DNA from 3 places in the Selenomonas sp. oral taxon 137 str. F0430 genome. Region 3 is predicted to be linked to each of the others. Evidence: riboswitches for the same ligand, from Rfam matches in the RefSeq annotation. Region 3 holds a riboswitch; each other region holds the start of a gene.
What was found. Region 3 has a riboswitch for cobalamin ahead of HMPREF9162_RS05385 (sirohydrochlorin cobaltochelatase). Riboswitches for the same ligand answer to the same signal wherever they lie in the genome.
Positions count from the first base shown of each region.

Region 1: another riboswitch for cobalamin. It lies ahead of HMPREF9162_RS02545 (TonB-dependent siderophore receptor); the one in region 3 lies ahead of HMPREF9162_RS05385 (sirohydrochlorin cobaltochelatase).
Region 2: another riboswitch for cobalamin. It lies ahead of nikB (nickel ABC transporter permease); the one in region 3 lies ahead of HMPREF9162_RS05385 (sirohydrochlorin cobaltochelatase).

Region 1 is NZ_AENV01000005.1:244,402-254,923, reverse strand. It holds gene HMPREF9162_RS02550 (transporter) at 1-3,112, opposite strand, end outside; gene HMPREF9162_RS02545 (TonB-dependent siderophore receptor) at 3,126-5,585, opposite strand; cobalamin riboswitch at 5,847-6,019, opposite strand; gene HMPREF9162_RS02540 (metallophosphoesterase) at 6,591-7,910, opposite strand; gene purB (adenylosuccinate lyase) at 8,117-9,409, shown strand; gene HMPREF9162_RS02530 (adenylosuccinate synthase) at 9,447-10,522, shown strand, end outside.
Region 2 is NZ_AENV01000009.1:40,571-51,092, forward strand. It holds gene pcrA (DNA helicase PcrA) at 1-186, opposite strand, end outside; gene HMPREF9162_RS07340 (putative manganese-dependent inorganic diphosphatase) at 259-1,905, opposite strand; gene HMPREF9162_RS07345 (metal ABC transporter substrate-binding protein) at 2,132-3,049, shown strand; gene HMPREF9162_RS12605 (ABC transporter ATP-binding protein) at 3,153-4,001, opposite strand; partial or broken gene HMPREF9162_RS12610 (ABC transporter ATP-binding protein) at 4,062-4,778, opposite strand; gene HMPREF9162_RS07360 (ABC transporter substrate-binding protein) at 4,857-6,404, opposite strand; gene nikC (nickel transporter permease) at 6,499-7,311, opposite strand; gene nikB (nickel ABC transporter permease) at 7,308-8,252, opposite strand; cobalamin riboswitch at 8,402-8,599, opposite strand; gene HMPREF9162_RS07375 (MATE family efflux transporter) at 8,714-10,069, opposite strand; partial or broken gene purD (phosphoribosylamine--glycine ligase) at 10,337-10,522, opposite strand, start outside.
Region 3 is NZ_AENV01000008.1:7,853-18,374, reverse strand. It holds gene HMPREF9162_RS05420 (RNA-binding protein) at 1-710, shown strand, start outside; gene HMPREF9162_RS05415 (DivIVA domain-containing protein) at 731-1,270, shown strand; partial or broken gene lspA (signal peptidase II) at 1,288-1,745, shown strand; gene HMPREF9162_RS05405 (RluA family pseudouridine synthase) at 1,742-2,647, shown strand; gene pyrR (bifunctional pyr operon transcriptional regulator/uracil phosphoribosyltransferase PyrR) at 2,658-3,206, shown strand; gene sigH (RNA polymerase sporulation sigma factor SigH) at 3,488-4,258, shown strand; gene HMPREF9162_RS05390 (vWA domain-containing protein) at 4,271-5,002, shown strand; cobalamin riboswitch at 5,067-5,259, shown strand; gene HMPREF9162_RS05385 (sirohydrochlorin cobaltochelatase) at 5,382-6,374, shown strand; gene HMPREF9162_RS05380 (Gfo/Idh/MocA family protein) at 6,511-7,497, shown strand; gene HMPREF9162_RS05375 (ABC transporter ATP-binding protein) at 7,504-8,391, shown strand; gene HMPREF9162_RS05370 (ABC transporter permease) at 8,391-9,128, shown strand; gene HMPREF9162_RS05365 (metal ABC transporter ATP-binding protein) at 9,148-9,954, shown strand; gene HMPREF9162_RS05360 (metal ABC transporter permease) at 9,945-10,522, shown strand, end outside.

The DNA of each region.
Region 1 (10,522 bases), on a different contig from region 3:
CGCTTGCATCGACATTGAGCGGCTGTTTCGGATACGTTGCTGCCGCGATAATGCCGTCGTGGGAACTTCTGCGAATCGTCGTGTCCTTCGTGAACTTGTAATTACCGGGCGACGGCTCGACATTGGCCGCCTTATACTCTGCAACTTCCTTTTGTGTAAGCTGCGAAGTGAACTCCGTCTTCGTCTGTTCCGCGCCCGGCGGTGTCGGAGGCGTTGCGCCGCCCGTATAGCTTCCCTTCTCGTTGCCGAAGGTGATGTCCCCCTTGATGGAGGACGTCGTCAGGCTCTCACCAATTGAGAGCTTGCCCGAAAGCTTGTTCTCGGCGAAGCTCTTGTACGTCAGCTTGTTGGCAAGCGCATTGAGCACCGCAGTCTGATTGCCTGTCGTTACGCCGGCGCCGTCGGTAAAGAGGGTAAAGACATTCTCGGTGTCTGCCTTCGCCTTGTTGATGATGATGTCGCCGCCCTTAAAGAGCGCCGGTTCAGCCGCATCATGGGTATAGATCGCCGCCGTATGGCCGCTGTAGTTTTCAAGTACGAGCGGATTTATGCTCTTCTGGTAGATGATGCCGCGCTGTGCTTCCGTTGCACCGCCAACGAAGTTCGTGACGCGGCTCTGCGCATTATAGAACCTCCCGACAGTACCGCCTGCCCGGGTTTTGGCAGCCGCCATCGTGCCGGCTCCCATATCCTCGTCGTCCTGATAATAGCGCTCGTTGCGGCCTTCATTGAGCCACTTTGCGCCGTTCTGCAGATAAAGATTCGCCGTGCCGCCGTTGTCAACAAGGCCGTGCAGATAGGACTTATTCGTCATAAGGGCAACATCAAGCCTGCCCGTGGGCAAAGCAAACAGATCGCCGTCGAGCTTCACGTCAGCGATTGCATTTTCCGGCTTGCCGTTGCCTGGCTGCGTCCCATCTTCTCCCATATTCATGGAAATCGCGCCCTGATATGCGGCGAGCGCGTAGTAGCTGTACTTCATGCCGGCAGGCACCTGAATGGAGCCGCCGCCTGCGAGGCGTACACTGCTGTCCTTGGCGTTCGTTGTCACGCCGTTGCCGTAAACGGTCATATCCACATCACCGGTTACGGTCACCGTGCTCTTTTCGACCTGTGTCAGAATGCCTGCATTATTAAAGCGCGAGAATACATTCTCACGATTGAGCGGAATGCCCCACCGATCCGTCTGTTCGCCTGCAATCTTCAGATTGCCGTTGATGCGGATTCCCGATGCGACGCTCGCTTCATAGGATTTCTCCCCCAAACGGTCGCTCTTTTGAACTGCGACGCCGTTGCCGCCAAGGCCGCCTGTCATCGAGATATTGAGCGGTCCGTTGATGGTAATCTGCGATGCCTTGTCCTTCAGTGCATCGAGCTGGACGGCATTCGTCAGCGTATTGCCGCCGTCAAGCCCTCGTGTGAGGATATTGATTCCCTTCGCCGCACTTACGATGAGATCCGTTCCCTTGGCATAGATTCCCGTCGGATTTCCCACGGTATTTTCCACCTGCAGCTGCAGGAGATTTTTCTTCGCACTGATATTGAGGCGCTTGCCGCCGGTTGCAGAAATAGCCGCAAGCACATTCGTCGATTTGTCGCCGATCTTGTCTTTTCCGATGCTGACAACGGTATCGCCGTCCCAGCTCTGCCGCGTCGTGACCGTATCGGTGTATACGGCATTGTCTTTCCAGACGGCATTCTCATTGAGTGCCGCTGCGGTCGTCGTTCCGCCCAGTTCCGCCGGCAGCGTCATGACGACAGATGCCGTATTGCCGTAGACCCAGTCCGGCTCGATCATCGTGATCTTGTTGAAGCGGCTGAATGCCTTGTTCTCGGAGAAATCCTTCGCCTGCCATATATGTTTCGCCACATCATCGCCGTCCGTATAGGCCTGCAGGGTATCGCCGAGTTCGAGCCAGAGACGCTTCGTATAGTATTCGGCGTTGAGCTTGCCGAACCAGCCCTCCTGTTCGTGCGCAACGGCAATCTCCGTCCAATCGTCGGGATGTTCCGACATCAGGTTGGACATGGTCGTCTGGTAGACATGCGCATTGATCTGGCTGCCGCTCGGGCTGAGGTTGTACGTCATGACGTAGGCAGTACCGTTCGGCAGGATCTTCAGATCGCGCATATCCTCGCCGGTTCCCTTGACATGCTCTGGAATCGAGGCGCGGCGCTGCTCCGTGCCCAGGATGCGCCCCGTATTCTGATCGATCTTAGCGATATTGAGCGCCGTATAGTGGGTATTTCCCGTCCCGTTATAGTGCTGATAGCCGCCGATGCAGGAAATAAGGATATGGTCGTTGAACTTATTGAGCCTGCCCTGATCGATGTTGCGGCTGATGCGCGTATAGCTTCCGAACTTCAGACTGCCATCGTCCTGGATGTCGTACTGCATCAGGAAGCCGTCGTCGTAGGGATCGTAGCCCGCGAGCGGGTTGACGGACGCCGCCACATAGAGCCTGCGCCCATCGACAAGCAAAGCTTCACCGTGTACCTGCGCTTTCGCCGGATCGCCCGTGTAGATTTTGCCCTTTTCGCCTTTTGGATCCTCGTCGAGGTTCTGAAACGTCTCGGTGAAGTTATAGCCACAGTACTGCTTGATGTCATTCTTGAGATTGACGACAGCTGTTTTGTTTTCCATCAATCGCTTGCCGCTTTGGCGAAAGACGCCAATCTGTCCCATATCATAGCCGGTCATATAGATATGCTCGTCACTAGCCGCCGCCGCATGCATATTCGGCACAGTTTCCGTCTTCCCGCTCGCCACGCTCGCCGCCGCGCCTGCGGAATTCGGATCGATGAGAGCGGTGTTCTCAAGCTCCGTCGTGCTGTAGGTGTACTGTCGCAACAGGAGCATGCTCTTGCCCTTCTGATGGAAACCGAAGGAGGCAGGGTCGCGGTTGAGGTTCTTCAGCACCCCTGCCTGTGGCGCCGCATCGACCTCCGTCGTTACGCGCGAGCCAGTGACCGCGCCCATCTCGCTATTGCCGTAATCCGAAGGAATCGTCGAAACCAGATTGGCGGCATGCACCGACGAGCCGTAGAGCAGCCCGCCCACGACAAGAGCCGTCAGGCGCAGGCGCCGCGCCTTGCTGAAATACTCCTTCATCTTCTTTCCCTCCCTAGAATTCATAACGGAAGCTCATATAGTAACTGCGTCCCTGCAGCGGGTACTCGATGTTTACCCAGCTCGGGTCGCTCAAGTAGCGCTGTACGCTGTGCACTTTCAGCTTCGACGCCTCATCAAGCACATCGTTGCAGCCAATCGACAGCGTCATATCCTTGCGCGGCGACCACTTGAGACCCACGTTGATCGTCTTCAGCGCAGCTCTCGGCCTGCCGGCAAGTTCTTTTTCCACGGGATTCCTGGTCTGCGGAATGGCATAGTGCGTGTAGTATTGCGAAACATAATGCGCCTCGCCGAAGAAGAGCCATTTCTCCGTCGGGCGATAGGTCAGACGGATATTGCCCTCCCATCTTGGCTGGTAGGTCGGACGCACTTCGAACCAGTCGTAATGGACCCCCGGAGAGGAATCCCTGCGCTGCGCCGCTATGTTGAGATGCGTGCCTTCGATATCGAGATCAAACTTCTTCCAGTGGAAATTCGTCTGCAGCTCAATGCCGTGTGCCTTACCGCGCATGTCGTTGAAGTAGGAGCTGTAGTTGAGCCCCGCGCGGTAGAGGTAGAGCATCCGCTGCGTGTCGCGCCAGAAATAGGTGAGCGTTGTTCGATTGTCCGAGCCAAGGAACTTGCCGTCCCATATGACACTGAGATCGAACTGCTTGCCGTATTCTGGCTGCGGAAATTTGGCGCCGCTCCCCTTATAGTCCATCGGTGCCGGCATGATGCCCGCGCCGTCGCCCGCGATCTCATACATGTTGAGCAGGCGGAAGTAGGTGCCGCCCGTCATGCGCATCGTAAAGTGGTCGTTGAACTCCTTCTTGAGTGCGAGCTGCCACGTCACCTTGGAATCGACCTGACTGTCCTTCGGATGAACCCAACGGTACGTTTTGAGAGGGTTAAAGCGTCCAAACTGACTGTAGCCAATGATCTGCGAGCGGTTGTAGCGGACGGCGGGTGTCAGCTGCCACGTCTTCTTTTTATCGAGCGTGATCGTATCCTGCAGCTGCACATTGAAGATGTTCTGATCGAACTGGTTGCGCATCTGCGCCCAGAGATTCCCAATGCCCGCCTGCACATCGTCGATGACCTCATCAAGTCCGTCGCCGTCGATATTCATGCGCTCATGCGAGTAGTTCATCTGGAAGTCGAGCATGTTGTTTTTGCTGAGCTCGTAGGTGCCGTCTATCTGCACATTGTATTTCTTCGAACGATAGCGGCTCCACTCCCGCATGGGAATCTTAATCATATAGCGCAGACCGTCGTGAATATTCTCGGCACGGTAATCCTTGCTCTGGCTTAGATAGTCAATCATCCAACCCCATTCATAGCGTTTCCCTATATAGCGTCGCTGTACGAGCAGCTCCGCTGCACTGATTTTTTGATGCCGCTTGTCGTATTTATAGAGATCGTATTTATCCACGAGAAGCCCCGGCTGAATCATATCGAAATAGCTTCGATAATCAACCCAGAGGCTGTCCGGCAGATGTCGATCGACAGTCTTGTATGTTCCCTTGATCATCCAGTCATCATTCTGCCATTTGACGAGAAGATCCGAATTGCTGTAGTCGTTGTATTTACGGCGGCGCTCGGGATCGTCGGCGGCTGTCACCAAGCGACCGCCGTTGTCTTCGAGCCACTGGATACAGTCATCTACATTCTGCTGCCATGCACCGGCACCATGCAAAGCATCATATGCCGCCCTTTCTGCCGGTGTCATAGCGAGGTAGCCTTGCAGCTCGGCTCGTGTCTCCATAATCAGCCGTCCATCTCCGGTATTCGTATAGAACTGATCCGCCGCATAGCTGTGATAGGGGAAGTCGCCGTCACGCGACTCGTGGTTGAATCCGAAAAGCAGGCTGCCTTTGCCGACAGGCGCCGTAACCTCGACCGATGCTTTCTTCCCGCCGAACGAGCTCGGCCCGATCTCGGCAGAGCCGTGTGCACCCGTCGGCTTCTTCGTCACGACGTTGATCACACCGCCGATAAAGGTGCCCGCAAAGCGTGCGGGAATGTAGCCGCGGTAGACCTCAATGCGTTCGACGTTGCTGACAGGGATCGTCGAGATATCGACCGCCGCATCGCCGCCGAGGTTTGTCAGCACACCGTCGACGAAGACTCCGACCTGCGCTGCCGTCGAGCCGCGTACGGTTACGGTCGTATACTGCCCCTTGCCCTGCACCTCACGCACATGCACGCCTGGCACCATTTTCAGAAAGTCCGGCAGGGTTTTCTGCTCGCCCTTGAACTCCTCAGGGCGGATGACGGTTACGGTGCCGGGGGAGAGAGTCTCCTCCCATACGGGGCGTTTTGCCTGAACCGTAACATCCTGCGTTGTATATACGCCCTGTGCATCCGACGTCTGTCCCGACTCTGCTGCGAATGCGGGCTGTCCTGTCGCAGCGGCGAGCAGCATCCAGAGAACACCCGAGACCATCCTTTTGCTTACTTGCTTTGACATAAAAGAGCCTCCGTTCTTCTTTGCCGACCGACCGTATGCCGGCGTATCTTCAAAAGATGTGGACAATCCCCGTGCCATGCTTCCCTTCACTCCACGAAAAAATCCGCCTGTACCAACGACCATAGTCAGGCGGATGAACATCCGCAGAAATCAGAAATCCGGCAGAATATATTCCTGCCGGAGGTACGTCTGTATTTCATCTTGGACGTAATCCCCTCCCCATCGCTCGCAGGTACTGATTCTTGAAACAATTCAAAAATCAACGGTGATGTTGAAACAGGCAAGTCTCCTGGCTTAGATTCATCGCCGCGTCAAACCTTCCCGGATCTCTCCAGTGGCATATTTTGACGGGCTCCTCTTACAGTGGCGGGACCGCTCCGGCTTTGACCGGATTCCTTTTGAAGTCTTGCGACACCTATTCCCTATCATATGCAATTTTTATGTTTATATTAGCATTATTGTTTTTTTTTGTCAATAAGAGTTTTCAGGTTGCATTCATATTTAACGATAATAAAATACTTTATAATAAATAAGCAGGAAATCCGGCTGCGCAACAGCTAAATTTCCTGCTTCATTTCATGTACTGTAAGCTGCGCTGCAAACCCTAACACCCGAGATCGTCCGCCCCATTTTTGGCAATAAAATACCGGCGGAAAGCTGAACCTCTCCTAAATGCTGAAGTACGTAAAGCGCATACTTTACATAAATAACAGACCTCAGTCGGTACCCCGGCTTAGGATCGTCGCCCATTCATCCCTTTGTAAGAGGACTACGATGAATAAACTCCCCTTCACGGCTGCGCTACAGCGTTGAAATCACATCAAACTTCCCCGTAAAGCTTTGCAGCAAGTCACAAAACACCTGATGTCCTTATTCAATTTTTACGATAAATAATATTCGGTAAATCCCTCCCATTATATATAAATCTATCTTATTCTACCATAACGGTAAAGTAATTTCAACCCAATTATAAATTTTTACATACAATTCGTCAAGCCATATACTTCATTTCTCCACGCGCACACGATCCATCTCCGTACCGTCAGGCAGGAAGCACGCGATCTCAATGCCGGTCGCGCCGACCTCCATCGTGAGGTAGTTGTCGGTCTCGGGCTGCGGGAGCGTCACATCGTCCATCGCATGATCCAGCCACAGATTCGGATAGCGGACGTTGCCCGCGACACCCGTGAGGATGTAGAGCGGCCCCCTTTTGTCCGGCTGCTTTGCGAATCCGTAGATATGCCCGCGATTGGGATAGGTGTGCAAGTGCGCCGTATATACGATGTCTATGCCCAGTTCGTCAAACAGCGGCATCCATAGGTTCCCGTCCTCGCTGAATCCCTCCGTGCGCTCGGGACGCCCGTTGATGCGGTATTGCAGGACATCTTTGTGCATCATGACGATGTTCCACTTGTTCCGATGCGCTGCCATGTCGCGGCGGATCCATGCCTGCTGTTCCTCCACGAGCCCGGGGATAAAGTCGTCAAGCTCCTGCTGCATTGTGTTGAGGACGATGTAATGGACGCTGCCGAAATCAAACGAGTAGTAGTACCGCTCGAACTGCGTGCTGCCGTTCGCGGGCACGTCGAAATAGTGCAGGTACGCCTCCGGCAGGCGCACCTTCCAATCACGGTTATACGTTTCATGATTGCCCATCACGGGGACGAAGGGCAGCGCGTACAGCATGTCGGCGTCAAATCCCTCGAACCACGCCGCCCACTGCGAACGATCCTCTCCGTTGTCCACAAGGTCACCCATGTTGCAGTAGACGGCCGCATCACGGTTGCGCTCCCACGCGCCGCGCGCCACATTCTGCCAGTCCGTATAGTCGCTCGACTGTGAATCCGGGAAGATGATCATTTTATACGGTGCGTCCTCGGCAGGTGCCGCGAGCGGCATCCACGCCGTCGCAGCATCACCGGCGCGCACGCGGTATTCGTACGACGTGCCGGGCGTCAGCTCGTCAATCGCCGCTGCGTATTGATAGACGGTCACGCCGTCGTCTGTAAAGCCCGCATCGCACACATCAAAAGAACGCGTCTCCGTCTGCCCCGCCGTGCGCAGCTCGACGACCTGATCCGCCGCAGGCGTGGGCATCTCCCACATGAGGACGCGCGCACGCCCCGTATCCTGCGTGACGATCTGCCGCAGATAATTTACGCGCAGCTCGGCAAAGAGTTTGCGCTCCGCTGTCTCCACAACCGTGCGCCCGCAGCCCGTCCCCAAAAAGAGCGCGCCGCTCGCAGCGAGAACGCCCGCCGCAGCCGCACCTTTGATAAAGGAGCGCCGACTCAAACGTCGCTCCGTCCGGTTATTTTCTCCCATCATAGTCCCCTTGATTCAGTCAAATATCTGTCTGTCAATATAATCCTAGGAGCGCACTCTAAGTCAATAGTACGCCCTAAATTTTTACCATGGTGCCATACTCCGCCGAACGTTCTCCGCACGCTTTGTTTTCGTTGACATTGGACGCTTTGAGATATATGATATAGGTGTTGTTTTATGTCTGTGCACATGAGCAGGAGGATATGATGATAGAGCGTTATACGCGGCCGGAGATGGGTCGTCTCTGGTCGATCGAGAATGAGTGGCAGACCATCCTGAACGTCGAGATCGCGGCGTGCGAGGCGATGGCGGAGCTGGGCGAGATCCCCGCCGCTGCCGTGGAGAACATCCGCCGTACGGCGAAGTTCGACGTCGCCCGCATCAACGAGATCGAAAAGACGACCGACCACGACATCATCGCCTTCCTCACGAACCTTGAGGAAAATGTCGGCGAGGATTCGAAATACATCCACAAGGGACTGACCTCGAGCGACGTGAAGGACACGGCGTACTGCATCATGATGCGCGATGCCGCGGGGCTGATCCTTACGGGGCTGTGTAAGTTCCGCGAAGTGCTCCGCCGCCGTGCGGACGAGTTCCGCCATACACCGTGTATCGGACGTACGCACGGCATCCATGCGGAGCCTATGACGTTCGGACTCAAGCTCCTCCTCTGGAGCGCAGAGATCGAGCGCGACATTGAGCGTCTGACGCGCGCGCAGGAGATTGTCTCGGTCGGCAAGCTCTCGGGCGCGGTCGGCACCTACTCCAACATCGACATGCGCATCGAGGAGCTGACGTGCAAACGTCTCGGTCTCACGCCCGTCCGTCTCGCAACGCAGGTCATCCAGCGCGACCGCCACGCCGAGCTCGTCACGACGCTTGCGATCATCGCGGGCACGATGGAGAAGATCGCGACCGAAATCCGCAACCTCCAACGCACGGATATCCGCGAGGCGGAGGAGTTCTTCAAGGCGGGACAAAAGGGCTCGTCCGCGATGCCGCACAAGCGCAATCCCATCAATTGCGAGCGCGTCTCGGGCATGGCGCGGCTCGTGCGCGGCAACGCCGTCGCGGCGCTCGAGGACATGACGCTCTGGCATGAGCGCGACATCTCGCACTCCTCCGTCGAGCGCGTCATCCTGCCGGACAGCACGATCAACGTGGACTACTGCCTCGCAAAGCTGACAAACATCGTCGACAAGCTCCTCGTCTATCCCGATGCGATGCTCCACAACATGGGGCGCACGGGCGGGCTCATCTACAGTCAGCGCATCCTCACTGCGCTCGTTAATAAGGGCGTCATGCGCCAGACAGCGTATGTATGGGTGCAGCGCAACGCCATGAAACGCTGGCTCGAGAAAGAGGATTTCCGCACGAATGTCGAGCGGGACGAGGACATCTCCAAGCATCTGACAACACAGGAGATAGACGACTGCTTTGATTATAAGTATTTCCTCCGCAATGTGGATGAAATCTTCAAGCGTTTTGACCTGTAAAGGGAACAGGTTTTGATAAAAAAAGGGGACTGAGCATATGTCAACCATCGTTATCACAGGTACGCAGTGGGGCGACGAGGGAAAGGGAAAGATCGTCGACTATCTCGCGGAGCAGGCGGATACCGTCGTTCGCTATCAGGGCGGCTGCAACGCGGGACACACGGTCGTCGCCGCAGGTGAGGAGTACAAGCTGCGCCTGCTGCCGTCGGGCATTCTCTACAAGGGGACGCATAATATCATCGCGAACGGGGTCGCCTTTGATCCCGAGGTCTGTTTGCAGGAGATGGATGCTCTCGCATCGCGCGGCATCGACGTGTCGCATATCCGCATCTCCGACCGCGCCCATGTAGTCATGCCCTACCACCGCCTGATGGACGGCATCGGCGATGCGCAGCGCGGCGCGGACAAGATCGGCACGACGGGGCGCGGCATCGGCCCCTGCTACATGGATCGCGACGACCGCGTCGGCATCCGCGTCTGTGATCTCATGGACGGCGACGAGTTTGCGAAAAAGCTCAAAAAGAACCTCGCGCGCAAGAACGCTGAGCTCGCGGCGGCATACGACCACGCGCCCCTCGTCTACGAGGAGGTGCTCGCCGAGTACAAGGGCTACGCCGAGCGTCTGCGCCCGCTCGTCACCGACACAATCCCGCTGATCAACGAAGAGATCGCAGAGGGGCGCAAGATCCTCTTTGAGGGCGCACAGGCGACGATGCTCGACATCGACTACGGCACCTATCCGTATGTCACCGCCTCGCATCCCATCTCGGGCGGCGTCACCATCGGCGCGGGCGTTGCGCCGAAGAAGATCGATACGGTCATCGGCGTCGTCAAGGCATACTGCACGCGCGTCGGCGAAGGCCCTTTCCCCACCGAGCAGCTGAACGACATCGGCGAGGAGCTGCGCCGCGCAGGGCACGAGTTCGGCACGGTGACGGGGCGTCCGCGCCGCACGGGCTGGCTCGACGCCGTTGTCGTCCGCCACGCGGGGATGCTCTCGGGCATCGACTACATGGCGGTCACGCGTCTCGATATCCTCGACGGATTTGACGAGATCAAGATCTGCACGGGCTACCGGCACAAGGGCGATGTGCTGAAGGGTGTCCCCGCGAG
Region 2 (10,522 bases), on a different contig from region 3:
CGCCTTGTTCGTAAACGTGATGGCGAGGATGCGGTACGGCGGCACGTCATGCGCCAAAAGATTGGCAATGCGGTAAGTCAGAACACGCGTCTTGCCAGAGCCTGCGCCCGCCACGATGAGCAGCGGTCCCTCGAGACAGGCAACGGCGCGTTGCTGCGGCTCGTTCAGCCCTTGAAACAGATCCATGAAAGCTCCTTTTCCCAATAAGAAAGGCGGGCTGCCACATGGCAAACGCCGCCCCTATCATACTGACGATTTTTACGATTTAATACGCTTGACTGCCTCAGAGAGCGGCGGAATGATCTGCTTTTTCCGCGACATCACGCCCGGCAGATAAAGATGCGTTCCGCTCGTATCCTTGCGGAACGCTTCGCCGATCAGCGTACGCGGCGAGCCGGTAAAGAGCAGATACGTCGCTTCCTCGAGGATGTCCGTAATCATCACGAGACTCATGTCAAAGCCCTCAGACTCGCAGATCGACTTCATTGCTGCGATCAGCTCGTCCTCCTTCTCCATGATTTCCTTTGTCCCCATGACCGAGGTTTGGCTCACAATCACACGATATGTACCGATGGTAAATTCTTTCAGATCGTTGCGCACGATCTCCATCGGTGTCATATTGCCGACGCTCGACCCTGCCTTGAGCATATCCAGCCCGTAGGTATTGAGATTGACGTTCGCGATCTCCGCAAGGCGCTCCGCCGCCTTCTTATCAGCAGGTGTGCAGGTAGGAGACTTAAAGAGCACAGTATCCGAGATGATTGCAGACAGCAGCAGCCCCGCAATCGACGGCGGGATATCAATGTCGTTTTGCCAGTGCATATTCGACACAATCGTTGCCGTGCAGCCGACCGGCTCCGCATGAGTGTAGATCGGCTCGCTCGTGCTGATTCCGCCAAAGCGATGATGATCAATGATCTCGACAATCTTCGCATCCTCGATGCCCTCGACCGCCTGATTGCGCTCATTGTGATCAACGAGAATGACGCGCACAGGTTCGGAGACGACGAGCCGGTCGCGGCTCACAAGACCAACGATGCGCCCGTTCTCGAGCACCGGGTAGTTGCGGAAATTCGTCTCCTCCATCGTCCCCTTGATATCCGAGAGCAGATCAAGCGGCTTAAAGCAGATCGGATTGTCGTGCATAATGCGGCGAATCGGCACGCACTGGTTGATGAGACGTGCCACCGTATAGGTATCGTAGGGCGTCGACAGGACAAAGATACCGCGCTTCTCCGCCTCCTCAATCGCCTCTGCGGGAATGCGCCCGTCTCCGGTCACGATGAGACAGGAAATGCCCTGATCGATACATGCAAGGACAATATCTTCCTTGCGGTCGCCGATGAGGACAATGTCGTTCTGCTTGACAAGTTTTTTAATCGTATGTACGCTGCCCGCTGCGATGCGGATCTGCCCCTTGATCGTCTCGCCCTCTTCGCCTGAGACCAGCACGTTGCTGTCCGTCGCATGGATGATGTCACGATAGCGCACGCGCATATCGGAGAGATTCGTCATGCCAAGCTCTTGGAAATAACGCTTCGCGAGGTCGCTGACAGAGACGATGCCGACGAGAATCCCCTGACTGTCCGTCACCGGGATCGACCTCAAATCATTGTGGCGCAGCACCTCTCCAAGATGACGCAGCGTGTCGTGCTGACGAACGACAATCTTGCAGTCCATCGCGATGTCCTTCACGCGCGGATAGAGATCGGGAATGAGCAGCGGCTGTTCCACATGGAAATATTCCAGCGCGAACTTTGTCTCCTTATTGATTTTCCCAGCGCGCGCTGCCACAGCGTTGACCCCGAGCGACTGTTTCAGATGAGCGTACCCGATCGCTGAGCAGATGGAGTCTGTATCCGGATTGCGATGTCCGATGACGTAAATCGGCTTTGCAACGTTCAAAATAATTCCTCCCTAGAGCGGTCTCGATACACCGCATACTGTGGTTTTATTATAGCATACTCGTTTAGATGATTCAAATTTTGAAAATAAAAACATCGTCTATAGCATATGATATGAAAATAACTGAATGTTTTCATTTCTATTGACAATTCTTTTCAATATCGTTATGATTCACTTCATGAGACTTACCCCATATTTATTTTCACTCTAAGGAGATCGATTACCCATGCGTAGTACAACGAAGATTCTCTCCCTTTTGATGCTCGTCCTATCCCTCGCGCTCGTCGGCTGCGGCGGTACGGACAAAGCGGCGGAAAAACCTGCGGACAAACAGCCGGCGCAGCCGTTCCGCATCGTCACGTCGTTCTACCCGATGTATGTTGCCACGATCAACATCACACAGGGGGTCGACGGCGTTGAGGTACACAACATGACGAAGCCGCAGACAGGCTGTCTGCACGACTATCAGCTCATGACGGAGGATATGAAGACCCTCGAGAATGCCGATGCATTCGTTATCAACGGCGCAGGCATGGAGGACTTCATGGACAAAGTGACCGAGCAGCAGAAAAATCTCAAGGTCATCGACGCGTCACGCGGCATCAAGCTCATCCACGACGAGGAGGGCGACAACCCGCACGTCTGGCTCAGCGTGACGGATGCGATCCAGCAGGTGCGCAACATTGCCGACCAGCTCAAGGAAGCCGATCCCGCCCATGCGGACGCCTATGAGAAGAATGCTGCCGCCTACATCGAAAAACTCACGTCGCTCAAGACAGAGATGCACGCCGCACTCGATAATGTGCCGCACAAGGACATCGTGACATTCCACGAAGCATTCCCCTATTTTGCCGAGGAGTTCCATCTCAACATCATCGGCGTTGTTGAGCGTGAGCCGGGCACGGAGCCGACACCGACCGAACTGCAGGAAACCATCGAACAGGTCAAAGGACTTTCTGCCAAGGTTCTCTTCACCGAGCCGCAGTATTCCCCTGCCGCCGCAGAGACCATCGCGCGCGAGACAGGTGCGAAGATCTATACGCTTGATCCCGTCGTCACGGGCGAGGCAACGCCGGCGGCAAAGGATGCGTACCTCGACACGATGCGTAAGAATATGAATACGCTCAAGGAAGCGCTTCAGTAAAAATATACCTCTTCTCTTCATATAAAGTCTCATACAATCGAAAATGGGACTGCCGCTCTCTGTCATACAGAGGAACGGCAGTCCCGTTTTTTCGTTAATTGATTTAGCCCGCGGCTTCCTGATCCTCAGGGCTCGGCATATCGTCCGAGAGGTCGATGCGCGGTGCTTTTCCCTTTGGCAACAGCGAGAACACAGATTTGAGAAGTTTCTGTGTATACGGATGCTTTGCATGTGCGAGATCTTTGCCGTCGAGTTCTTCGACAACCTTGCCGAAATACATAACGACAACACGCGTGCAGAGCATGGAGACGAGCGCAAGATCGTGACAGATGAAGAGGATCGTGAGATCCCGCTCCTTCTGAATACGGATGAGCAGTTCGACGATTTTCTCCTGCACGGAGACGTCGAGTGCACTCGTCGCCTCATCGCAGACGAGAATCGCCGGCTCGAGCGCAAGGGCGCGGGCGATGCCGACACGCTGACGCTGGCCGCCGCTCATGTTCGCGGGATAGCGATCCGCAAAGTCCTCGGGCAGATCGACGAGACGCAGCAACTCCGCCGCCTTATCGCGCGCACTGCCCTTGAGGAGACCAAAGTTCCGCAGAGGCTCGCAAATGATGTCCTTGATCTTCATCTTCGGGTTGAACGCCGTATTGGGATCCTGAAACACCATTTGGATGTTGCGGCGCATATTGCGCGCCTCTTCGCCCTTGAGTCCCGTAATCTCCTGCCCGCGGAAGAAAATCTGTCCTTCCGACGGGGCGTGCAGCTGCATCAGTGTACGCACGAGCGTACTCTTTCCGCAGCCGCTCTCTCCGACGATGCCGAGCAGCTCCCCTTTGTAGACGGGGAACGTCACATTGTCGCAGGCGGTCAGAACCTTTCCGCCTGCGATGGGAAAGCGCTTCGTGATGTGTTCGATGCGCAGGATTTCCTCACGCTCCGGCTGCATAGCTTTCCCCCCAATCTGCGGTACGGCGAGCAAGAGCTCCTTCGTATAGTCGCTCTGCGCGTGTTCGATAACCTCTTCCGCCGTGCCGTGTTCCAAGACCTTGCCATAGCGCATGACCATGATCTGATCCGACATATAGGCAGCAACACCGAGGTTGTGTGTCACCATGACGATGGACGTGCCGTCTTTGCGGCAAATATCCATCAGCTCATTAACGACCTGTGCCTGCGTCGTCACATCGAGCGCCGAGGTCGGCTCGTCGGCAAGAAGCAGCGCGGGGCTGAAAAACATCGCCATCGCAACGCCGACACGCTGACGCATACCGCCGGACAGCTCGAACGGATAGCTCTTCATCACATTCGCAGGGTTGTTGAGGTGCATCCGCGCGAGCATATCCTGCGCGCGCTCCGCTGCCTCCTTCGTCCCCACGTCCTCATGTGTCTGAATGTATTCGACGAACTGTTGTCCGATGGTCTGAATCGGATCAAGCATACTGCCGCTGTCCTGAAAGATCATTGCCGCCGTGCCGCCGCTGACCTTGCGCCAGTCCGCGTCACTCGCCTGCGTCATATCCTTCCCATCGAACAGAATCTGTCCGCCCGTGACCTTGCCGACGCTCGGCAGACAGCCGATCATGGCGCGAATCACGGTCGTTTTGCCGCTGCCGCTTTCACCGACAATGGAGAGCACTTCGCCTTCGCCGAGCGAAAAGCTCACATCATGCACCATCTCCGTGCCTTCATAAGCGACGCAAAGGTTTTTCACCTCTATCTGCATCCGCGCTTCTCCTTCCCTTCATGACGCAGGAAACGCCGGGGACATTCCCCGACGCTCCCGCTCGTTTATCCTAAAAGTTTACTTTGCCGGTTTAATCGCGCTCGTCAGCCAGTAGTAGTCTGCGGGATGCATGATGGCACCCGTGATCTTCGTGGAGCTGATGATGTTCGTCTCGGGGTAGCCGAGGAAGAGCGCTGCCGCATCATTGAGCAGAATTTGCTGCATGTCGATCATAAGCTGACGGCGCTTTGCCGGATCAAACTCAACCGCAAGTGCGTTGTACTTCGCATCGTATTCGGGGTTGCTGTAGCCGGAGCCGTTCTGCGGATTGTCACCGTTCGTATTGGTATACCAATACTGTCTGAGATAGCTCTCCGGGTCACCCGTATTCGCTGTCGTCGTGTTCGAGATCAGGAGGTCATATTCGCCGTTGATGCCAATCTTGTCGAGGAGGTTGTAGTCCACCGTCTTGATCTTCACATCAATGCCGACCTTCTTCGCGTCCGCCTGCACGGCCTCGGCATAGATTGGGAGCTCGGCGCGGCTGTTGTAGACAATGAAGTCGACGCTCAGCGGCTTGCCGTCCTTATCGCGGATGCCGTCGCCGTTCGTGTCCTTCCAGCCCGCTTCGTCGAGGAGCTGATTTGCACGATCGACATTGTAGGCGTTCGGATCAACGAGCTGATCAAAGCCATAGTCGAGAGAGGGCGGCACGGGAGCCTTGCCCGGGATGAACGTGCCCTTGAGGATGACCTCGTTATAGGACTTGCGATCCGTCATGGAGATGAACGCCGCACGTACCTTCGGATCGCCGAGAATCCCCTTCTCATTGATGCGCGCAAGCACCGTGCGGAGCGATGCAATACGATCGATATGGAACTTCGACGTATCGTTGAAGAGCCCCATGTCGCCCGCCGCAATGTTGACCGCCATGTCGACTTCACCGGACTGGAGCGCCATCGCGCGCGTATTCGGATCATCGATGGACGGGATCTCTACCGTCTCGTACGGTACTTCGCCGCCCCAGTAGTTCGGGTTCTTCTTCATGACTGCTTTTTCCTTCACGAAGGATTCGCAGACATACGGTCCCGTACCAATGGGACCCTGCTTTGCAAAGTCACGCTCGCCCTCGCTCGACGTGTCGACAATAAGGAAAAGCGGATCCGCGAGGAAGCCCGGCATACTTGGCGTCGGCTTCTCCGTCTTGATGATGAGGTTCTGGCCGTCCGCCTTCATCTCCGTGTACTTGAAGAATGTCTGCGCGCGATTGTTCTTCGCGAACGAGCGCTCGATGGACGACTTGACTGCTTCTGCCGTGAGCTCTTTTCCGTTCGAGAACTTCACGCCGTCGCGGATCTTGAACGTCCATGTCAGTTTATCGTCGCTGACCTGCCAGCTCTCCGCGAGCCACGGCGACGGATTCATCTTCTCGTCGAACTTGACGAGTGCCTCACCGATGCCGTAGCGCATGACGACCCAGCCGAAGAAATTCTCCGTCGGATCAAGCGAGTCCGCGAAGTTCGTCACACCGATCTTCAGCGTCTTCGTGTCCGCCGCCTTATCTCCGCCGCCGCAGCCCGTCAAGACCGCCGCCGACACGCACACAGCGAGCGCCGCCGTGAGCATTTTTTTCCATTTTTTCACAGAAAAACCTCCTTACATAACCCCAAACATCCGGCGGATGCGACCCTTCCGCATCCGTCCCTTTATCCCAAAAGGCTTAGTTCGCCTTGCGCGGATCCAAATAGTCGCGGAGCGCATCGCCCCACAGGTTGAACACGGCGACGACAATGACGATCGCTGCGCCCGGGAACATCATGAGCCACGGCGCCGTCTGGAGAGACTGACGCCCCTCGTTCAGCATGAGCCCCCACTCCGGCGTCGGCGGCTGTGCACCGAATCCAAGGAAGGAGAGTCCCGCAAGCTCCATCATCATCGCGCCGATGTCCATCGCCGCCGTGACGAGCACGATGGGGATGATATTCGGCACGACATGGCGGATAAGCATATCGCGCGGACGCGTACCGCTCGTGATCGCGGCGGATATATAGTCCTGCTGCCGTATCTTGAGCGCTACAGAGCGCGCGAGGCGCGCGTACTTCGTCCAGCCGACCGCAACGAGCGCGAGAATCGCGTTGACGATGCTCCCGCCCATCATACCGGCAATCGCGATCGCAAGCACGATGCCCGGGAACGCAAGGAACATGTCGGCCAGTCGCATGATGACCGTATCCACCTTGCCCCCGACGTAGCCGGAGACGACACCGATCAGCGAGCCGACACCCGCGATGAGGATGACGACCGTGAGCGCCATAAAGATGGAGATACGGGCACCGTAGATGACACGAGTGAAGAGATCACGCCCGAGTTTATCCGTGCCGAACCAATGCTCGGCGGACGGCGGCAGGAATGCATTTTGCATCACGGACGCATACGGATCCTCCGTCAAAATGAACGGAACGAGGAGCGCGACCAAAAAGATGATACCCGCCATAATCGAGTATCTGCGCAGAATTTTGGCATCCTTGCTCATGCTTTCGCCCCCTTCTTCAAGCGCGGGTCAAGATAGGTGTAGGAAATATCCACAATAAAGTTGACCAGCATATAGAGGACGGCGATCCACAACACGAAGCCTTCGAGCAGCGGATAGTCGCGCATCTCGATCGCACGCACGGCAAGACGCCCCATGCCCGGCCACGAGAAGACGATCTCGATGACTGCCACGCCGCCGAGCAGCCAGCCGACCGCAAGACCGAGCAGCGTGATGAGCGGCAGGCACGCATTTGGGAGCACATGGCGCCACAGGATGCGCTGCGTCGAGAGCCCGCGTGCACGCGCGCCAACGACGTAGTCCTGTCCCAGCTCCTCAAGAATCGCCGTACGCACTTGACGCGTATACTTCGACGACAGGAGAATCGCGATCGTGAGCGCAGGCAAGACCATCCGATCCGGCGTCACTTCGCCGCCCGCAATCGGGAACAGCCCCAGTTTCAGACCAAAGACAAAGAGAAGAATAAGTCCGACCCAAAAACTCGGCATCGAAACGCCCAGAAACGTAATTCCTCGAATCAGATAGTCCGGCCAGCGGTTCCGATACACGGCGGCGAGAATCCCGCACGGCACGGAAATGACGAGCATCATCACGAGCGCGGTGCCCGCAAGCACGAGCGTACCGGGCAGCGCCTGAGCGAGTTTATCCACAACGGGGATCTTCGCCGAATAGCTCTTCCCCATATCCCCGTGCAGCACGCCGTTCAGCCAACGGATATACTGCTCATGGAACGGCAGATCCAGCCCCAGCTCATGGCGCGTCTGCTCGATCGTCTCCTGCGAGACGATCGTATCGCCTGTCTCGAGAATCGCGTCCACCGGGTCGCCCGGCGCGAGAAATGTCAGGCTGAACGTCAGGAACGTCACGCCGAGCAACGTTAGAAGCATCTGCCCCAAACGCGTCAGCAAAAATTTGGCAGTCAAGTCTCCATCTCCTTTTTCCCTTTGCCTTCTTCACATAAAAACCGCCTGTCTCTGAAAAGACAGGCGGTCGAACGCACAAAAACAAGGTCATAAATACCCATACGGGTACCACAAACCGTGCATCCATCTCCCCATCTCTCGTGAGTCCATCAATGAATCCTATTGCAAGCAGGCTTTCCGGCTTGTAGATCCTCACGTTCTTCCGCCTTCCCGGTTGTCACCAGTGACTTTACAGGCACAGGCTCTGCGCCTGTGGAAGAACATTCCCTACATACGGCTGCGGGACAGCACGGGCATTGCACCCGTTTTCCTCTCATCGCTCGGAGACCTGCATATATTTTCATATCCCCCTGATACGAAAACATCTCTCCGACACTTGCAACGTTTTATGCAGTTTTATAGGATTATAGGCGTAGTATATCTACATACGACAGATTTGTCAAGAGATTCGTCCAGAATAATCATAAGTTATTATTGTTTATCGAAGCAACAAGGACATTCGGCGCATATTTCGCTCGGTATACACCGCGCAGGAGGAATGTAGCGCAGAGCGCGCGTATCGTCTGATCAAGTGCGAGGGAGAGCCACGCCCCTGCAAGTCCCATATTCATTTCGTGCAGGAACACATAGGTGATGATGGGGCGCAGGAACGTGATGCTGACAAAGGAATACGCTGCGACCTGCGTGGTCTTTCCGCTCGCGCGCAGGATGCCCGCGCAGATCATCTGATGCGCCTCCGGGAAACTGACCGCCGCGACATAGATGAGAATTATGCTGCCGAGTGCAAGCAACTCCGGATCGCTCGAATAGATACTGAAGATCTCCTCGCGGAACACGAAGGTCAGCAGGAACGCGACCGTCGAGAAGAAAAAGCCCCATGTAATGCCGATCCATACGAAACGCCGCCATGCATCCCGCTTTTCATCGTCACGGTTATGTCCTGCGAGCACGGTGCTCGCTTTGCCAAGCCCTCCGCCGAAGCTGTAGTAAAAGTCGCAGAAATTCATCGCGATGGCGTGCACGGCATATGGAATCGTCCCAAGCTCGGCGACCATGCGCGTATAGACGACCATACCGATGCGCTCAAATCCCTGCTCGCTGAAGATGCCGCCAAATACGCCGAGGAACTCACGGAAATAATCGCGCGTCGGCAGATAGCTCCCCTGTCCAAAGATGCCCCAGCGGAAGAGAACGCGCACGCTGAGGAGAAACGACCAAATAGAGCTGCCAATCGTACCGATGGCGGCGCCGAGCACCCCGAGGGTGGGAAAAGGCCCGATGCCATAGATGAGAAACGCGTTGAGGATGACGTTCAGCACGTTCCCCTGCAGATTGATGGAGAGCACGGTCATAGACTCGCCGCGCCCAAGCATAACCGCCTGCATCGTCGCCGAGAGCGATGTGATAAAGACAGCGGGCAGCGTCCACGATGCATAAAGCACTGCGTCAGCGATATAGTTTTCCTGTGCGCCCATCCATAGGAGGATGTCCTCGATATAGATAAAAAAGACAATATGCGCGATGCCGAGAACGACAACGACGAGTGACAAGGTCTTTTTCATCACATCGCCGTAGCTGTCGCTCTGTTGTCTGCCAAACCGCTCCGCAATGAGCAGAGTGACGGCGGCGGCAACGGAACGTGCCACGGTGAGGAGCACCATACGAGGCTGAGTAAAAATACTGACCGCCGCAATTGCAGCCGTGCCAAGCGAACCGACCATGATGATATCCGCATTGCTCAGGAGGATCATAAAGACGCCCTCAAGCGCCGCAGGAATCCCCACACGCAGATAGATCTTGTCATACGACGTGACCATGTTATCCCCCCCGAGAAAACCTCACAGTAACGCAGATTAGATTATCATAACTGATATTTACTGTCAATATATATTTATGTTCATATGATTATTTTATTTGTAAAAAGGAGAACGATTATATGACTGCCCCGAAAAAAAGACTGTGGCATCATACGTTTCAGCGTATATGCCGCAGTCTTTTTCGTATATAATTTACCGATGCAGCGCGCGATGCGCGATGTCTTTCCGATAGTACATGCCCTCAAAGGAAATTTTTTCTGCCGCCGCGTACGCCGTGCGTACGGCGGAGGAAATGTCCGCCCCCCTGCCGACGACGCCGAGCACGCGTCCGCCGTTCGTGACGATTTTCCCTTCCGCTCGGCAGTCCCGGCGTGGAATACCAATGCGCCCGTATCCTCGGCGTCCGCGATGCCGTGAATCTCATGCCCCTTTTCATACTTCCCGGGGTAACCG
Region 3 (10,522 bases):
CGGAAAACGTGATGAAAACGCAAAAATTTCGCATCACTCCCTTTCTCGATCCCTACGGGCAGGAGATCGCAGAGACCGTTCGCGCGAGCTATGACGGACTGCAGCTCGATTTTGACGGCGGATACGCGGGAGCGGAGCGGCAGCGCGCGATGCTCCTGCACGAGGATTTTGCAGGGACACCGGGCGGTTATGAGATCGTCTGCGTCACTGCGGCGTGGAACGGGCAGTTCGCGCATTTAACGCATCGTGATGTGCTCGGCGCGCTGATGGGACTCGGCATCGACCGCGGCGGCGTGGGAGATATTCTTCTCGCCGGGGATACGGCGAAGATCCTCTGTGATACGAAAATGGTGCAGTTTATCATGGAAGAGCTCACGATGATCGGCGCCGTGCGCGTCACGACCGCCCTCGGCGACCTCGCGGATATCGCACCGCGCGAAGAGCGGACGAAGGAGATCCGCGCGACTGTCGCGTCCCTGCGTCTCGACGCCATCGCTGCGGCGGGCTTTGGCATCTCGCGCAGCCGTGCGGCGGATGACATCGCGGCGGATAAGGTGAAACTCAACTGGCAGAGCGCAGGCAGCGCCTCGAAGAACATCAAACAGGGCGATGTGCTCTCCATGCGCGGACGCGGCAGACTAGAGGTCACGGAGGTGCGCGGGCAGACCAAGAAGGGACGCATCTCCGTCGTTCTGCATCGTTATTTCTAAGGGAAGGGCAGGGACGCATCGTGCTGACACCGAAGGACATTCAGGCGAAAGAATTTGGGAAGAGCTTCCGCGGCTTTGATGAGGCGGAGGTCAACGACTTCCTCAATGAGATCATCAAGGACTATACGGCGCTGCTCGAGGATAACGAAACGCTCCGGGCGGAGCTTGCGCGCGCGCAGAAGAGCAACGAAGAGTTTCACCGCATCGAACAGGGGATGCGCGATACGCTTATGGTGGCGCAAAAGACGGCGGAGGAAGTGACTGCGAACGCGAAGGAAACTGCAGATCAAATCCTTGAGAGTGCCGCGAAGAAAGCGCAGAACCTCTGTCGGGAGGCGGAAATCCGTTCCAAGGCACAGCTTGAGGAAGCCGCCGATAAGGTACGAGGCATCGTCGGCGAATACGAACGTCTTGTGCAGGAAAAGCATGCCTTTCTGCGTCGTATGAAGAGCAGCGTGCAGGAAGAATTGAAGCGGATTGACGAGGAGATTGCCGGCATGCCGGATATGACGGATTCCACAGGAACGCCGCAGCCTGTGGAAGCTCCCTCCAAAGAATAGGAAGGAAAACAAAACGAATGAGCGGACGATCGAAAGCCGCATTTCTTTTTTTATCATTATGCTTGCCGACCAACTTGTAAAATTCTATGTGGAGACAGCGATGCTGCCGGGAGAAAGCATCCCCGTTGCGGCGGGAATCTTTCACATTACCTACGTGCTGAACCCGGGGGCGGCGTTCGGCATATTCGCACACAGCCGATCGCTCTTTCTTGGTGTCGCGGCGGCATTTTTCATCGTGTTCTTGGGGTTCTACCCGCGGCTGCGGCGCAGTGGTACGCTCATTCACTATGGGAGTGTTGCTCTCGCGGCGGGGGCGGTGAGCAATATGATCGACCGTGTGCGTACGGGGCATGTCGTGGATTTCTTTGACTTCCGTGTGTGGCCTGTGTTCAACATTGCCGACATCGCCATTGTGATCGGTACCGCTGCCGTGCTGTGGGCATTATTTGTGCAGAATAAGGAGCTGCCGCGATGAACCGATATATTGCGGACTGCGCGGGAGAACGTCTGGATGTCTTTCTTGCGCGCCAAATAGAGAATTGCTCGCGCAGCTATGTGCAGCGCCTCATCACGGACGGCAATGTCCGTGTGGATGGCGCGCCGGTCAAACCGAATTATAAGCTGCGCAGCGGGGAGGAAATCTGCTGCACCGTGCCGCCCGCCGAGGAGGTTGTGATCGCAGCGGAGGATATCCCGCTCGATGTTCTCTATGAGGACGAGGACATTATTGTAATCAATAAGGCGCGCGGGATGGTCGTTCATCCCGCCGCGGGCAATCTCACGGGGACGCTCGTCAACGCGCTTCTCTTCCGCTGCCGCGATCTCTCGGGCATCAACGGAGAGCTGCGCCCCGGCATCGTGCACCGGCTCGACAAGGATACCTCCGGCGTCATGGTTGCCGCGAAAAACGATATGGCACATCATTTTCTCGCGCAGCAGATACGGAGCAAAGACGCGCGGCGCGAATACCGCGCCCTCGTGCACGGAAACATCGCCGAACGCGCGGGCGTTATCACGGGCGATATCGGGCGGCACCCGACCGACCGCAAGCGCATGGCAATCGTCCGCAGCGGCGGTAAATCCGCGACCACGCATTTCGAAGTGCTCGAACGATTCGGTGACTATACGCTCGTCAGCTGCGTACTCGAGACGGGGCGGACGCATCAGATTCGCGTTCATATGACGAGCATCGGACATCCGCTCGTCGGCGATGCGAAGTACACGGCGATGAAAAATCCCTTTGGAATACATGGACAGGCGCTGCACTCACATATCCTCACCCTGGCGCATCCGCGCACGGGCGCGCAGATGCGGTTCACCGCGCCGCTTCCCGCCGATATGGAGGATATCCTGCACCGTCTGCGCGCAGGCAGATAAGGAGAGAAGCATGACCGCATTCAAAGAAAAAGCCGTTCTCATGGACGCTGACGGCATTCGTCGCGCCCTCCTGCGCATCTCTCATGAGATCGTCGAGAAGAACAAGGGGACGGAGCAGCTTGTGCTCGTCGGCATCCGCACGCGCGGCGTCTTTATCGCGGAGCGTATCGCGACTGAGATTGCACGCATCGAGGGCATCGCTCCCCCGCGCGGCGTACTTGACATCACGCTCTACCGCGATGACCTTAACGAGCTTTCCTATCAGCCGCTTGTGCGCCCGACGGAGATGCCGCAGGGCATCACGGGCAAGACGGTTGTGCTCGTCGACGATGTACTCTATACCGGGCGCACAATCCGCGCTGCGATGAATGCACTCCTCGACATCGGACGTCCGAAGAGCATTCAACTCGCCGTCCTCATCGACCGGGGGCACCGCGAGCTGCCCATCCGTGCCGACTATGTCGGAAAAAATGTGCCGACGGCGGCGCACGAGGATGTTTCCGTTCAATTATATGACACCGATGCGGAGGAAAAAGTCGTCATTCGCGAATGCATATGAAGAACATCCGCATCACGGCAGTTATATCATTCTGTATCGAGTGAAACAGCACGTCGGCGGGAGCGGCATCCGGCCGCCGAATACATTCTGGACAGGACATTTGCACCGAGGTTAATATCCTAGTGCAAGTGTCCTTTCTTTTTATCCCTTGACGGCAGTTTTACAATAGGGTTATAATCGAAATGGAAAGACGAATGAAATCTCATCGGCAACTTCCCAAGCAGACGGTATTGGGAGATACGGAGCAATCGTATGATTTTTTTGGCGACCCACAAAAGTCAATGCTGGATGATGAACAGTCTGCACCGGACGAACTTGAGGCAGGCGAAATCGAAGAGGCGGACGAGCCGGAAAGCGAGATGCCCGAAAACAGCATCTACGAAGGCTATACGGATGAGGAATTACTTGTCCATATCCGTACGCACGAGGGCAACGAGGCACTTGATTACCTCGTCAATAAGTACCGGAACTTCGTGCGCTCAAAAGCACGTTCCTACTTCCTCATCGGTGCAGATCGTGAGGATATCGTGCAGGAGGGCATGATCGGCTTCTTTAAGGCGATTCGTGATTTCCGCGAGGATAAGCTCTCTTCGTTCCGCGCATTCGCCGAGCTGTGCGTCACGCGGCAGATCATTACGGCGATCAAGACGGCGACGCGGCAAAAACACATCCCGCTGAACTCCTATGTCTCGCTCAATAAGCCCATCTATGACGAGGACTCCGACCGCACGCTGCTCGACGTCCTTTCGGGCGCGCGCATCAGCGACCCGGAGGAGCTGGTCATCAGCCGCGAGGAGTTCGTCGATATTGAGAAAAAGATGGAGGAGATTCTGAGCGACCTCGAATGGCGCGTCCTCATGAGCTATCTCGACGGCAAATCCTATCAGGAGATCGCCGTCGATCTCCATCGTCAGGTGAAGTCCATCGATAACGCGCTTCAGCGCGTCAAGAGAAAACTCGAGAAGTATATGGAGTCGCGCGGCGAGGAACTGGACATCGGCACCGTTTATCGCGGACTGACGACGATCAACCGTACGGTGGGAGTACCCTGAGGAGGTCTTGTTATGTGGAAGAAAGCTCTGTTCGGCGTATGCGCCGCCCTTTTATGTTCGTTGCTCCTCGCTGTGCCGCGTGCATATGCTGCAGATCAGACCACGGGTGCTGAGAAGCCGAAGCGCATTGAGCTCGTGCTCGTCATTGATAAGAGCGGCTCCATGGGCGGACTCGAGTCCGATACCATCGGCGGCTTTAACAGTATGGTCGAAAAACAACGTGCACTCCACATTCCCGTCCGTGTGACGGCAGTCCTCTTCAACGACGAGGTGCAGACACTCTATGATCGAAAGGCGATTTGGCGTGTTCCGCCGCTGACCGACCATGACTATGTGACAGGCGGGACAACGGCGCTGCTCGACGCCGTTGGCACGACGATCCGGCGCATGGAGCGGGCGGACGGCATCACTGCGCCGGGGACAAAGGTTGTCTTCGTCATCATCACCGACGGACTTGAGAATGCAAGCACAGAGTTCACCCGGGCAGCGGTCAAACGTATGATTTCAGATAAACAGGAAAAGGCCGGCTGGTCGTTCATCTATCTCGGCGCGAACATCGACGCCGCAGAGGAGGCGGGCGCCATCGGCGTCGATCGGGAGAATGCCGTGACGTACAGCAATACGCACACGGGTGTCCGTGCCAACTATGACGCCGTCAGCGCCTACGTCAAGGAAGCCGCCGAAGAATCCGGTGCAGAGCGAGGCGCATGGAAGCGTCACGTGGAGCAGGATACGGCGAAATAAGGGATACCTGATTGACAATAAGTAAAAAACGGTGTATTCTATCAAGCGTAGTTATGAATCCATAATTAAATATCAAGAGACAGGTGCGGCGCCTGCGGGCGCACGCTTAATAGGGAAGCCGGAAGAGCCGGCGCGGTCCCGCCGCCGTGAGGGGAGCGAATCTGCATAATGTCACTGAGAGATGCCAAGATCTCTTGGGAAGGCGCAGAGGAGCGATGAACCGAGCCGGAAGAACTGCCTGTCTGACAGTCACCGTGTGCTTTGGCACAGACCCGCGAGCGATGGGAAGGGGACTCTCACGGATTCTTTGTATGGAACCGGAGGGCTTTCTCGTTATGGCGGGGGAAGCCTTTTTATATTTCTGTTGGGAGGAATTATGATGAAGAGTTGGAAGAAAATGCTGGTCGCTTCGCTTGCATGCTCCGCGATGTTTGGGGTTGCTTATACCCCGGCTGAGGCGGCGTATGAGCTGAATCCGGAGGTCAAGACAGCGACGCCCGCACTGATGGAGGCTGCGCAGATCGGCGTTCTGAAGTATGAAAACCCGCAGATGATGAATTACACGAACAAGGATGCCATCGTTGTGGCGAGCTTTGGTACGACGTTCAAAGACACGCGGGAGAAGACCATCGAGGCAACGGTGGACGCTATTCGGGCGGCTCATCCGGGCGTAAAGGTCGTCACGGCATTCACCTCCCATATCATCATTGACCGCATCGCGAAGAACGAGGGCAAGAAGTATCCGACCCCCGAAGAGGCGCTCGCACAGCTCAAAGCAGACGGCTACTCCCGTGTGGCTCTTGTCTCGCTCGACGTCATTCCGGGCATGGAGTATTCTTATCTGACGGCCGTATTCCATAACTACAAGGAACAGTTCAAGAAGATGACCTGCGGTACGTCTCTTATGTACTGGCAGGGACAGGAAGACCAGTCTGATGACGTAACCGAAGCGATTAAGGCGCTCGCCACGCAGTTCCCTGACCGCGGCAAGCACGATGCACTGCTCATCATGGCACACGGAACGCCGCAGCCGTCGAATGCGTATTACTCCGTCATTCAGGCAAAGATTGATGAGATGCAGTATAATAACGTGTTTGTTTACACGGTAGAGGGCTGGCCCAGCCTTGAAACGGTTATTCCAAAGCTCAAGAAAGCCGGCATCAAGAACGTTACGCTCATGCCGATGATGATGGTTGCAGGCGATCATGCCAACAACGATATGGCGGGCGACGATAAGGATTCGCATAAGTCTGTTTTGGAAGCCGCAGGGTTTAAGGTATCCACCTATCTGCATGGTATTGGTGAGAACGCAGCGATCCGCGATCTCTATGTCCATCGTGCAAATGATGCGTGGGATGCGCTTGAAAAATAAGATAAGTATCTAAGTATATAGAGATAAAATCGGGCTGCTGCACAGTGCGTGCGGCGGCTCTTTTTTGCTGCGCTCTTCATTTTTCGCGCCCACCCTGCTATAATAAAGTATCTATCGTATACAAAGGAGTTTACGGATGAAACTTTCAATCGTCGGCACCGGGATGATCGCGCGCGAGGCTCTCGTCGCGCTGCGTGCCGTGCAGGGCATCGAGGTCGTGTGCATCTGCGCGCGTCCGCACAGCAGAGAAAAAGCTGCGGAGCTTGCGCGTGAGTTTGGTATCGCGCAGGTCATGACGGACTATGAAGAAATGCTCCGGTCACATATAGCGAATTTTGTCTATCTCGGCATCGTCAACAGCGCGCATTTTGACTATGCGCGGCGCGCCGTCGAGTCGGGCTGGCATGTGATCGTCGAGAAACCGTTTACGTCAACGCTCGCCGAGGCGGAAGAGCTGATCGCGCTCGCGCGTGCGGGGCGCCGCTTCGTTTTCGAGGCGGTTACGCCGCTGTTCCTGCCGAACTACGAGGGGCTCCTCAAGGCGCTGCCGCATCTCGGTCTTGTCCGTGCAGTACAGGCAAATTTCTCCCAGTATTCGAGCCGCTATGACCGCTATCTCGCGCGGGACGTCGCGCCCGCGTTCGATCCTGCATGTTCGGGCGGCGCACTCTATGATCTCAATGTATATAATTTGGAACTCATTATCTCTATGTTTGGTCGTCCGCAGAGCGCTGCCTATACTGCAAATATCGGCTTTAACGGCATCGATACCTCGGGGGTTATGACGCTGCGATATGACGGGTTTTTCGCGACGCTCACGGCGGCGAAGGACAGCGCGAGTCCGTCCTTTTTCATGGTACAGGGTGAGGCGGGGTGGCTGCGTGCCGACGGGACGCCGAACGAACTCGCCTCCTATACGGTATGCCTGCGCGGCGCCGCGCCTGAGACGCATACGCTGAACCGACACGCACACCGCATGACGCACGAGTTCGAGGCATTCCGCAGTATCTACGCGCGGGACGAATATACACGCGTGGAGGAGGGACTGCGCACAACGCGCGAGGTCATGGCAGTGATGGAGAAGGCACGCCATTTGGCGGGCATCCAGTTCCGCGCGGACTAGTGCGTCATGAGCGATATGATGATCGAGATGGAGGATCTCGTTAAAAAATTTCCCCATACGAACGAAGCACAGGAAAAATCGTGGAAGACTGCCGTCGCAGGCATCTCTCTCTCGGTCGGCGCGGGCGAGGTGTTCGGACTGCTAGGGCCAAACGGCGCGGGCAAGACGACCATCATCCGGATACTCACGATGCAGACGCGCCCGACGAGCGGGCGCATTCGTATCGGCGGGCGAAATCCGGAGACGGACGCGCAGGCGATCAAGGAGCGCATCGGCGTTGTGCCGCAGCATGTGAATTTTGACCAGGAGCTGAGCGTTTGGCAGAACCTGGAGCTGCACGCGCGTCTCCATCACATCGGGGCGGCGGAGCGGACGGCGCGCATCGAGCGGCTGCTCGCCGAGATGTCCCTGACGGAGGTGCGCAACGACGGGGTGCGCCGTCTCTCGGGCGGGATGAGCCGTCGCCTGCTCATCGCACGCGCGCTGATCCACGAGCCGCAGGTACTCTTCCTCGACGAGCCGACGGTCGCGCTCGACCCGCAGATTCGCCGCCGCATTTGGGACTTCGTGCGCGAGCTCGCGCGGCGCGGGGTGACGGTGTTCCTGACGACGCATTACATCGAGGAGGCGGAAGCGCTCTGCGACCGTGTCGCCATCATCAATAAGGGACTGCTCGTCGATCTGCGGACGCCGCGCGATTTCTGCGCGCACCTCGGCGATTTTGCGGTCGAGTGGGACGCGGAGGACGGGCGCGCTTACCGGTTTTTCCACACGCGCGAGGAGGCGCGCGCGCATGTGCGTCTCCTCGAGGAGCGGATGCGGCGTGTGCTCCTGCGCCCAACGAATCTCGAGGACGTGTTCATCGAGCTGACGGGGCGAAAGGAGGGGCTTTGATGTGCGGCGATATTTGGACGGTGTTTTGGCGGGACTGGATTGTCCTGCGGCGTCGCCTTGTGAAATATGTGCTGAGCCGGATGGTCTCGCCGTTCATGTTCCTCATCGCGTTTGGGTGGGGACTCGGACGGAGCATCGACGTCGGGAGCGGTTCGTATCTCGACTTTCTCGTGCCGGGGCTGCTCGCGATGAACTCTATGAACGTCAGCTTTAACGGCATCATCTCGGTGCACGCGGAGCGCATGTACCATCGGAGCCTTGAGGAGTATCTCATCGCCCCGATCCGCCCCGATGCGTTCGTCATCGGCAAGGTTGCGGGGGCGGTGCTGCGTGGGATGATCTCTTCGGTCATCATCATCGCGCTCAGCTGTCTCTTCGGCGCGCATTTTGCCGTCACGCCGCTCTTTGTGCTCGTCCTCATCATGAACTGCATGATCTTCGCCGAGGTCGGCTTCCTCGCGGCGATGTATATCACGACCTATGAGGAAATGGGGCAGGTCAACCTCTACATCCTCATGCCGATGTCCTTTCTCTGCGGGACGTTCTTCTCGACGGGCACGCTGCCGGACATCGTGCGGTGGCTTGTCGAGATCCTGCCGCTGACGCATACGAGTCATCTCCTGCGCTCGCTCGGCGGGACGGGCGAGTTCTCCGCGCTGTCGCTTGCGGTGGTCGCGGCATATGCGCTCTTTGGGCTGTGGCTCGGCACATGGAAATTTCGGCGTCTCACGGACTAAACTCTAGTAAGGAATACCCATGCAACGCTTTTTTCATCAGAGAGGTGCGGCGGCGGGCTGCGCGAATTTTTGCTGCACCAAAATCGAAGACTTCGGCGTCTCGTTCGGGACGTTTGAAGTCTTTTCGCATGTCAATCTGCATATCCACTGCGGCGAGCTGACGGCGGTCATCGGTCCCAACGGCGCGGGCAAGAGCACACTCCTGCGCGCCGTTCTCGGCGAGGTGCCGCACACGGGGACGCTGCGTTTCGTCGACGCGGACGATCGGCGGGCGGGGAAACCCGTCATCGGCTATGTGCCGCAGTACCTGCGGTTCGATGTCAGCGCGCCGACGAGCGTCATGGATCTCTTCATGGCGTGCCTGACGCAGCGTCCCGTCTGGCTGTGCGGGGCGGGACGCTGCCGCGTGCGCGCGGAGAAGAGTCTCGCCCGCGTCCGGGCGGCGCACCTCATCGACCGGCGCCTCGGCGCACTCTCAGGCGGGGAGCTCCAGCGCGTGCTCCTCGCGCTCGCGCTTGATCCCATGCCGAACCTGCTTCTGCTCGACGAGCCGGTCTCGGGCGTCGATCGGAGCGGGCTGATGCTCTTTTACGACATCGTTGCGGAGCTGCGCGCGCAGGAGGATCTCGCCATCCTCCTCATCTCGCATGATCTCGGCATGGTCGCGCGCCATGCGGATCGGGTTGTGTTGATGAACCGAGGGATTGCGGCACTGGGGACGCCCGCGGAGGTCTTTGCTGACCCGGAGATGGAGCAGATCTTCGGTATTCTGCCGGATGTGCGGCATCTCTGCGCCGCGCGGGAGGAGGGAGCGGCATGGAACTGATCTATCATGCGATGGAGACGGCGCTCCCGTTCTCGTGGATTTCCTATACATTCATGAAAAATGCGCTGCTCGCGGTGCTCCTCATGACGCCGCTCTTTGGGCTGCTCAGCACGATGGTCGTCTCGAGCCGCATGGCGTTCTTCTCGGACTCGCTCGGACACGGTGCGTTCACGGGTATCGCCGTCGGCACCATCGTCGGGATCGTCTCACCGCTCGCCGCGCTCGTGATTTTTTCCACGGCGTTTGCACTCCTCATCACCTACATTAAGCGGCGCACGGCGGCGTCGGCGGACACCGTTATCGGTGTCTTTTCCTCCAGCGCGATTGCCGTCGGGCTGATGCTGATGAGCAGGGGCGGGGGATTTTCGAAATATTCGCCGTTCCTCATCGGGGACATCCTCAGCATCACACCCGCCGATCTAGCGGGCTTGCTTGTCGTGGACGTGCTCGTCGTCTGCGGCTGGGCGCTGCTCTTTAACCGGCTGCTGCTCCTCTCCGTGAACCCGTCTTTTGCGCGCAGCAGGGGCGTTTCCGTCTTTACCGTCGAGGCGGCGTTCGCCGTCCTGCT